2 regions of the Streptococcus sp. ELY_137 genome follow, and region 1 is predicted to be linked to the other one. Evidence: riboswitches for the same ligand, from Rfam matches in the RefSeq annotation. Region 1 holds a riboswitch; the other holds the start of a gene.
The links. A riboswitch is a leader RNA that binds a small molecule or an ion and turns the genes downstream of it on or off. The one in region 1 is predicted to bind FMN.
Positions count from the first base shown of each region.

Region 2: it holds a riboswitch for FMN, as region 1 does, so the genes downstream of both, AC4HAO_RS10335 (ECF transporter S component) here and AC4HAO_RS01355 (ECF transporter S component) in region 1, are expected to answer to the same signal.

Region 1 is NZ_JBZFUL010000001.1:269,801-274,895, forward strand. Features, by position in the region: gene AC4HAO_RS01335 (ParA family protein) at 1-258, shown strand, start outside; gene AC4HAO_RS01340 (hypothetical protein) at 319-555, shown strand; gene AC4HAO_RS01345 (hypothetical protein) at 633-977, shown strand; gene AC4HAO_RS01350 (ISLre2 family transposase) at 1,087-2,424, shown strand; FMN riboswitch at 2,774-2,888, shown strand; gene AC4HAO_RS01355 (ECF transporter S component) at 3,255-3,863, shown strand; gene AC4HAO_RS01360 (creatininase family protein) at 3,856-4,638, shown strand; partial or broken gene AC4HAO_RS01365 (HXXEE domain-containing protein) at 4,998-5,095, shown strand, end outside.
Region 2 is NZ_JBZFUL010000020.1:10,375-15,469, reverse strand. Features, by position in the region: gene AC4HAO_RS10345 (MFS transporter) at 1-537, opposite strand, end outside; gene AC4HAO_RS10340 (phosphatase PAP2 family protein) at 1,269-1,919, opposite strand; gene AC4HAO_RS10335 (ECF transporter S component) at 1,941-2,510, opposite strand; FMN riboswitch at 2,610-2,747, opposite strand; gene AC4HAO_RS10330 (tRNA (cytidine(34)-2'-O)-methyltransferase) at 3,159-3,707, opposite strand; gene trkA (Trk system potassium transporter TrkA) at 4,507-5,095, shown strand, end outside.

The sequences.
Region 1 (5,095 bases):
ATTACTGCCAAACTTTATTTCCTCTTGAATAAAATTGCTCATAATACCAAGGCTTCCAAAGCTCTGGTAGCCGCTTTAGCTGATGATCCTAATATTATTGGACAAATCCCTCAAAAGGAATTGTTTAATCGCTCAACAAAAGAGAAGACTATGATTGATATGATGATGGATCCCAATCTTCTCAGCCAGCATCGTTCTTTCTTTTCAAGGCTGAGCCAGACGCTGGATGATATGATGGTGGCACTTGACACTCTCTAATGTTCATATTATAATACTTATATAAATATGGATTATAATAAATAAGGAGTGTTATGGCTTATGGCTTTTGAATCTAAAAAAAATAAAATCGCTCAAGCCTTGAGTGATCCAATAACAGTTAGAGACACCAAAAAAAGAAAACCAGGTCGTCCTTCTGGAAAAACCAGAAAGCCATGGACGTTCACGTTGAAACCTCAAAATCGGGATAAGCTAGACCTTATCGCAGCTAAAGAGGGGTTTAATGGAGCGTCAACGTTTCTTGACGACTGGATTGAAAAGTATGATTTAGATAACTAAGAATTAAAACATGTATTTTAATGATATTTTAAATAATGATTAAAATACATATAACTGGTTCTGCTGGAGGTGGCAGTATGTACTATTTATTTAGAGGCGTTTACTATCTATCATTCATTTTCTTTCTTCTGTTTGGCTGGAACTGGGGCGTTGCTAGTTTTGGCATTGATCAGATGATGTGCTTGTTGCTGGCTCTGGTTCTGCTGCGATTTTGGCCAAGCGGTGGTTTTGTGTTTACCGTCTGTTGGCTGGGTTATCTTTTATTGACCCGTTTCCAGACGGCTGTGATCGTTCTTAACTGGACTTTGATCGGCATTTTAGCTTTGGAGATCATTCTCCTTTGGAAAGAGGAACATTGCTTTGTGAGAACGAAAACCTTTTTAAAAAATCTGCGTAAAACTTTTTCTCATAAAACCGAATAAGTCATTAAAAGGTCCTAATTAATTCAGGGCTTTTTTGTTGGTCAAAATAGTTGCTTCATCTTTTTGTCACCTGATACAATACCCACAAAAAATAGTAAAGGGGATTAATATGATTGATGAAACGTCACTCAAAGCCAGTTATGCAGAGACGATAAAAGAAGATTTCCAGTCTTGGTTAGCCAGTTATGATGACCAGATGTCTGTGAGTATGCGCTCTAGAGGCTATCGGTGTATTCATTCTATGGAGCGGACAGTCATTTTTACCTTTGGGGAAGTCACGTTCAGTCGCAAACGTTGGAAAAAGGGTAACGAGTGGGCCGTACCTGTTGATGATATGCTGGGACTTCCTAAAAATTCTCGCTATTCGTATGAATTTCTTTATCAGATTGTCAAACTGTCAACCATGATGCCCTATGATAAGGTGATTCAGGTGATTGCCCTTCTTTATCAAGTAGCTATTACTAAACCGACCGTTGTCAAAGCTATAGACTTGGCACATCATCTGCTGGAAGAAAAGGAACAATATCGTTTCTATACAGAAAACAGCCAGCCTCAAAAGAAGCCAATTGATCTGATCTATATTGAAGGAGACGGCGCTTTGATTAAAACGAAGTCCGATGTTCCAGAGAAACGCAATACCGACCTCACCCATTTTGTTGTCCATACGGGCAGTCGGCAAGTTGGTCCCAATCGTTTTGAACTGATGGAGAAAAAGGAGTTTGTTTCTCCCAGTCATTATGCGGCCAGACAGCAATTGTTGGATTATCTCTATAATACCTATACGATTAAGGAGACTACTTTACTCATCACTAATTCTGACTGTGGAGCGGGTTATTCCCCTAAGGTCTTTGAGGGGATTGCCAGAGCATTGAAAATTCGTCGCCATGAACACTTCTGGGATGCTTACCATGTTCATAAGGAGTTACGGAGTTTCTTTAGGGGATACCCAGATGACTTACAAAAGAAGGCTTTTCAGGCTATAAAAAAACATGACCGAGAACAATTTAAAATGGTTTTGGATACGGTTGAGTCTCTCATTACACAAGAAGATGACCAAGCTGTTTTTGATAGTTTTAAAACCCGTTTTCTCAGTCGTTTTAAATACACAAAGTCTGCTAAATTGAGAGGACTGGACTCAGCCGGGATAGGGATTATGGAAAGTCAGCATCGCAAGATTACTTATCGCATGAAAAAAAGAGGCATGTATTGGACTCCTAAAGGACTTAAAACCATGAGTCAGGTGATCGTTTTAACGTACGAGAATAGTTTGGAAGATCTGTTTTTTGGTACTTGGCGGACAGAGTATGAAACTATGCTGGCTGAGGACTTAGATACCCCTGGAGATATCCGTGAAAGACAGCAACGGATTCCTAAATCGTATCACTTGTTGGATGGCCGTAAAAAGAGCCAGTTACCCAGCTTAAAAACAAATCTTGCCAAACGGTGATAAAAAGACTATAATTACTAGAAAAAATGCTCAAAATACTTGCAATGGTGCGGTTGGTATGCTATAATATATTCATATTAAATGAGAAACAAAAAAAGAGCGATGGTTACCGCCATCGCTCACCGAGCAAGAACTCCTCAAAAACACACCCTTGCTCAGCTTAATAAATTTTAAGGGATAACCTGAAAAATGTCAAGAGCTGAGCAAAGTAAAATTTGTTCAGTTTTTATGTCTCGGTTCTAAAAGAGCCTCTTTTCAGGGTTATTCTACTTTCTAAAAAATTCTACCACATACTACGTTCTCAAATCAGTTGACAGACTAATACACCTGTGTTAGAATGGCGGCGTTAATAATTCTTCGGGGTCAGGTGAGAGTCCTAACCGGCGGTATAGTCCGCGAGCCATAAGGCATGAACTGGTGTAATTCCAGTACCGACAGTATAGTCTGGATGAGAGAAGAATTTAGCTGAAAGACCTCCTTAGCACTTGGAAACAGTTAAAAGGAGTTTATTTGCTAAGTCTCAAAAAAACCTCGCATTTCATTTTGAAGTGCGCTTTTTTCATCATATAGCTATTTCAATCTAAGCAGTTCCAATGTTAGTTGTTCGCATCAGTGAAGCAGTTTTCAAGGTAACCTCAACAGTGCTAGCGATACTTTGAAAATTAAGCAATGGCAGTTTCTTTGGAGATAATTTCACCTATTTTTGAGTGACAAAAGAGTCTTTCGATTACTGCCCTAGGTAGAATGATGGTATTTTTACTGGATGGATGAAAAAGGGTTTCTCATAAAATTTTCCCATGATTGTTGACGCATCTAGAAAGGAGGATTTTATGAAAAATCCGAAAATAAAATATGTCACCTATACGGCCATGTTTGCAGCTATCGCAGGCGTCCTGATGTCTCTTGAAATTTCGGTTCCCTTCATGCCGGTCTTCTACAAGGTTGACTTTTCAGATGTTCCTACGATCATTGCAACCTTTCTTTTAGGCCCTACATCAGGTTTGATTATCGAGGTTCTAAAGATCCTGATCAAACTTTTTACCGTCGGTAGCAATAGTATGTATATCGGTGAGTTCGCCAATTTAATTTCGGCTGTCTTCTTTGTCTATCCTCTGGGCTTGATTTTCAAAAAGAGGGGTAAGACTTTAAAAGCAGCAGTTTTAGCTCTTTTGGCAACGATTGTGATCAAGACCTTGTCTGCTACAGCCATCAATCTCTTTGTTAGCCTGCCCTTGTATGCCAAAGCTGTAGGAATTGATTTGGAAAGTTTAGCCAAGTCTTTTGGTTCTGTTAACCCAGCTATTTCTAACTTGACTAGCTTTATTCTTTTGGCGACAGTCCCTTTCAACATAGTTAAGGTTAGCTTGAACGGAGCAATTGCTTACCTTTTATACAAACGCTTTATCTATAAGATAAATAGAGGAGATAAAAATGGCTAGATACTATCGTGAATTAACAAGGCTTGATATGGAAGTGCTTAATAAAGAAGAGACAATTGTTATGATTCCTCTTGGAGCAATTGAACAGCACGGCAACCATGCCCCACTGGGAACGGATGATTTGATCGCTGAGAAAATGGCTGATTTGATTCTACAGGAAGTAAATCAGATTGACGAGAATTTTCCGCTCTTGATCCTTCCCAATATTTCTATTGGTTTGAGCACTGAGCATGCCAATTTCTGCGGCAGCCTTACCTTTTCGACAGAGACCTACTACCATATGCTGAAAGAAATCATAGAGTCTCTGTACCACCACGGCTTTAGAAAAATAGCCCTCCTCTCTTGTCATGGCGGAAATACACCGATTGCTAACCTCCTCAGTCGAGAACTGCGCTATTCACATGATTTGGATATTTTTATTTTTAATTTTGGGGCATTTGATGATCCGCGCGTACAAGCGACAGTTTCCGAAGGAAATACCTTCGATTTTCACGGTGGAGAGATGGAGACATCTATGGTCATGGCTATAGATGAAGGATTGGTTAAACTTGATAGGGCGATTGCAGGACAAGCTACTGGGTATGTCTTTGATAGTAAGCTAAAGGAGTGCAACATCAATTTGAACTGGATCGCTGAAGATTTTATAGATAAGGACGGTAATCCAATTGGTATCGGTGGAGATCCTTCTGGTGCAAATCCAGAAAAAGGCCAGATTATTTTTACTGTCAATATTGAAAAAATGGTTGAGGGGCTAAAATATATAGCAGGTTATTGAGGAGAGCATCTAAAATATTTACCTCTTCTAAGTTTATAGACTTTTCTCTTTTAATAGACTTGTTCAGTAACCAAAAGTGATACATTAAACTCATAAAAAACATATACAAGAAAACTCCAAGGTTTAGCTCATAAAATTTTTTCAGGTAAATGCTTTTGTTCAAGGCGATTTTACTGAAGATTTTATGAGTTTTTTTATTGTACCTATATTGTAAATTCTAGGACTGGATTAAATTAGCTTATGTTTTATCCTAGTATCATATTTGTTATTAATGTTAGTAAACTCGAACACCCTTTGTTTTCTACCGATTGCTATGATAGTACAGGGATTAGATTTAGGTCTGATAGCAGGAAGGGTTAGTAATTGAGGAATTTGTTTTAGCTAGCCTGATCTTGCTTGCAGGTATTCTTTTTAAGCTACCAGAATTAGTGCTGGCGATTACGCTGGGACATACTTT
Region 2 (5,095 bases), on a different contig from region 1:
GAAACTGGCAAACTGGACGACTGCAACACAACAAAAAGCACCCGCATTATGGGCTGAAGACCAGATGGAAAAAATAGTTCCGCGCCAGCGCCTGCCCCACCAAAGCTGGATGGTTCGCTGACAAGCCGCTGCCCCCATGCCCTGAGCGACTGACATTACAAGCATGAGCGCCATCATAATGTAAAAATTACGCGTTGTCCCCAAACCTAGATTAAGCACGGCCGAGATAATCAAGCCAGCAGCCAAATAACGAATAGTGTTACTCTTATCACTGAGAGCCCCCATAAAGAGTTTTGAAATGCCATAACCTACGCCAAAACAAGATAAAACGAGCCCAATCTGAGCAGTTGTATAACCGTAGACCTTCATAATATCATTTTGCTCAGTCGTGAAGATCAAACGAATAATATAATAGCCAATATAGCCCAAACACAGTGCTGCTAAAACACCAATCTGATGCCGACGATAGCTGCTGGCTATTTTTTTAGCAGGAACTTTTTCTGTAGCATCGGGTGACGGTTGTAAAAATGAAAACATAAGCTGCCTCCTATACGATAACTAGGGGCCGATTCGCTTTAATAAAAATGTTAGACAGGAAAATAGAGGAGCGGCGCCGTGTGCCAGCACACAAGGAGTGTTCTCTAATGCCCCGAGGAAATTCGACCCTTGTTCGTTTCATCACAAGAAAGTATCAATCCTTATTCCCTTTACCCACTTTAATCGGGGGGCAATTAGAGATTTAGGATTCCACCCTCTAGGATGTATGCGCCCTCATTATAGTGCCTGCTATTGCTTTTTGCAACCGTCTTTAAAAAATTTTAGGCAAACGAAAATATTCTATTTTTTATCATAGTCAAGCTAGGCTGGAATCGGTTATACTTAAAGTTAATCTCATCGAACTAAGCAAGACTTTAAGAAAATCGAAAATCTGCTAAGGCTGAATTTTTTATGTCAAATCCTATGAGATAGATCCTTACTACCGCCTGAAAAAAGCAAGCTTTTAAATTTTTACAGCGCTAACTAGAATAAAAAAAAACGAAGCACTTCTGTCGCTGACTGCAGCCGCTATCAGCGGTCTGCTATAGGCAGCTTAGTAACTGAGAGTAAGCCTATCAGATCTGATACTCATCAATAGAAAGACTTATTATCCAGATTCTTAAAGAGTATAATAAGCAAAAACAGTCAAATCATCATGATTAGAGCTGCCTTTTGCTTTCAGATAAAAAAGACAGGTGCAGGGATTAGAACTGCACCTATCTAAAATTTTATCATTTTTGTTTACTTTTAAAACGCCACTCGAAGCGCACTTCATCATAGAAGGGATATCCCAAACAAAGCACACCATAACCCAAAACAAAGCCAGCGATGACATCCGTAGGATAATGAACCCCCAGATAAATTCGCGATAAGCCAACCAAGAAGATGAGCAAGGCTAACAAGGCTTCTGCCAAGCGACGCTGGTTTCGGGATTGAATGCGCTGGTGGGCAATAATCAAAAGACTGCCCAAGATGAGGATAATCCCCATAGAATGACCGCTTGGGAAAGAATAACCATCAGCCACTACTAAATGTGACAGACTGGGACGCGGGCGTTGGTAGATATTCTTAAAAAGGGCAATACCTATACCCGCTAAAATCCCATTAAACAGAACCAAGCCAGCTTCTGCATACCACTTCTTCCAGATAAAAATGACTAGTGAAGCAAGAACGAGAAACCCCTGTACTGGCGTATCTCCTAAAACCGTTACCCAGCGAAAGAAAGCTGTTAGCGGGGCTGGTAGATGACCGCGGATAGCCGACTGCAGGCTGCGGTCAAACCCTTGCAGCAATCTGGGGTCAAACTTAACAATGTAACCTAAAACAACGAAAATCAGAGCTGCAAAACTAGCTCGAATAAAAAACTTTTGTCTGTTATGCATGATATTATTATAGCATAGCCTCTATAATTTTGCGATGACAGGTTTAATAGCTAGGTAAATCACAAAGAAACTGATGGAAAAAATCGCTCCCTGCAGGATATTAAAAGGGACCACCATACCAAAGAGATAGTTACCCAAGCCTAATGTCGCTCTAATATCAAAATGAGCAAATTTAGCATAAAGGGGAACAGCGTAGATGTAATTGAGCAAGACCATGGCTACCGTCAGAAGCAAGGTTCCAATAACTGAGGCACTTAAATAAGAAGAGAGAGTCTGCTGCTTTTTCCAAATTACAGATAGCGCTAATACAAAAAGGCACAAGGCAATATAATTCATAGGCAGTCCAACTAAGGTCCCGACGCCGCCATTATTTAAAATCAGCTTTAAGAGGGTACGCAGGGTTAAAACCATCAGCGCACTTTTACCATCAAATATGGCTAAAGCTAAGAGAACTGGCAGGATTGAAAAATCAAACTGCAAAAAATCAGCTCCCGGTATCAAGGGAAACTGCAGGTACATTAGGATGAATGAAACTGCAGATAAAACAGCAATGTAGACCAATCGACGGGTCCTATGACGACTTGTTGACATAAAAAATTCCTCCAATTTTTTCAAATTGAAGGAGGCGAAGTATTTCGATAGACAAAAGTTAGCCAGCCTAGATCGGCAGCCCTTTTTGTATAGCAAAAAACTTGTCTCCTCCCATCCAGACTATACTGTCGGTTGTGGAATTGCACCACATCAACCCTTAGAGGCTCGCGGACTCTTGCTTCCTAACAGAAAACAAACACCGCCGGTCGGGAATCACACCCTGCCCTGAAGACAAATTAAGTATATAAAAATTCCTGCTAGAGTGCAAGCCCTTAGTTTTACCAGTTATAATATAGAGCTTTATTCGATTTAATTTTTAAATCTGGCCATACTTTTTTATGAATATGCTACTGGCCAAATCGAGCTGTTCCGAATTTTAAAGTAGCTCCATCTCTTATCATCCTGCAATAACTATCTCAACAAAAAGGAGGCTGGGCAAAGGCACGTCCAGTATCCCTGAATAAACTCCTGGCACAGTGGTTGTCAGTGAAGTCTGGGACAAAAGTCCAGACTCAATCGGGAAATAAAGCTTGCAAAGCAAGTGTCAAAAACGATCTAGGAGAGACCGTTTCAGGTTACCACCTTAAAATTAGGGAGTAGTGAGAACCAAAATTTTCAATTTTGGGGCTGATCCCACTCTCTCTTTAGCTATTTTAGTTTATCTGTTTCATACCTATGGACTAATTCTAAGCCAGAAAAATGTTGTTGGCGAAGTGCCTCATAAACAATCATACAGACGGTGTTAGAAAGGTTGAGGCTGCGAACATGTTCATCATTCATCGGAATGCGGATAGCCTGCTCAGGGTGGCGACGCATGAATGCCTCAGGCAAGCCCTTATCCTCACGGCCAAATAGAAAATAGTGCTGCTTGTTATCATTGTAGGAAAGATCCGAATAGGTCTTCTGAGCAAACTTCGAGACCAGATGAAGACTGCCCTGACACTGCGCTGTAAATTCCTCTAAACTGTCATAAAAACGAACATCCAATTTATCCCAATAATCCAAGCCTGCTCGCTTCATCTTGCGATCATCAATAGGAAATCCCATAGGACGAATAATATGCAGGGGGCTGTTGGTAGCTGCGCAGGTCCGAGCAATATTTCCTGTATTTGCTGGGATCTGGGGCTCGAAAAGAACGATATGATTGCGTCCCTTCGTTTCCTGATAAGTTTCTTGAATAAATGGTTCTACCGCCATATTAACCTCTTTACTACAAAAAAATAACCACGCTGCTCGGAGTCAAGCTCAGCAAGCAACATGGTTGGTGGTGGCTCATTAACTTAAATCATAACAGGTTTGATTTAAACTAACGAATCCTTACAACTAGTATAACACTATTAGCAAAGTTGTCAACAGATTTAGCGGAAAAGTACGTGTCTTATTTTTGAGAAACCGCTGAAAATCCAATAATATCAATGAAAAAGCTATAAAATATTTTTTCTGAAATTTATCACAAAAAAAGCCGAAAACAAGACTTCTTTGCTTCTATCGGTAGTATAAATGCCCGCCTAGTGGTAGTTTTTGATTTCTTTGGCCTCTTTTTTAAAGGGTGAGCAGCTGCTTCTCCTTCTGTTTAAGTTCCGTTTATTGCATTACCAAATTGCCAAACGATTCTTGCACCTGATGAACTTTTGTATTTAATTTCTTCAATTCCTGATCAGCAGCAACCAACTGTCAAACAATGTAAGGATTTGCATCTTTTTTACAGATTTGACGCCAGATTTTTAAACTTTGTGTTTAGTTGGTATTATTTTGCAAAAAAAGGGTGCATTTTAGGCAAAAAAAGAGTATGATAGTATACTAGTTTAAAGCGTTTTTTGCTAAGTTTCTAACCGAACCTAGAGTTAAAAAGCACAAGAAAAAACACCTTTGTTTAAGGCTTAGCCTTTGCAGATATGATTGCCTTGAAAAACGGACTTTCTTGAGTCTATACTAGTGTCAATCACCCTTTTTCTTAGCTTTGATGCTCTTTGTATCTTGTAAAAAAGGAAAAATCATGAAAGTTATTGTTGTCGGCGGAGGTAAAGTTGGTACCGCCCTTTGTCGCTCATTAGTTGAAGAAAAACACGATGTTACTCTTATTGAGGAAAAAGAAGAGGTCCTTAATCGTGTCAGCAGACGGCTTGATATTATGGGAATTGTCGGAAACGGCGCTAATTTTAAAATTTTAGAGCAAGCCGATGTGCAACACTGTGATATCTTTGTAGCCATCACCAATCAGGATGAGGTAAACATGATTTCAGCCGTTCTGGCTAAGAAAATGGGAGCTAAAGAAACCATCGTCCGCGTGCGTAATCCTGAGTATTCCAACACCTACTTCAAGGATCATAATTTCCTCGGATTTTCTATGGTGGTCAATCCCGAACTGCTAGCCGCCCGTTATATTGCTAACAGCGTAGACTTCCCAGGTGCCCTCTCTGTCGAGCACTTTGTCAACGGACGAGTTATGCTGATGGAGTTTAAAATCACTGAGGACAGCCGCTTGTGCGACCTCTCTTTGGATCAATTTCGGCACAAGTTCGGCAATATTTTAGTCTGTGCTATCAAACGCGGTGATCAGATTATTATCCCTGATGGTGATGATA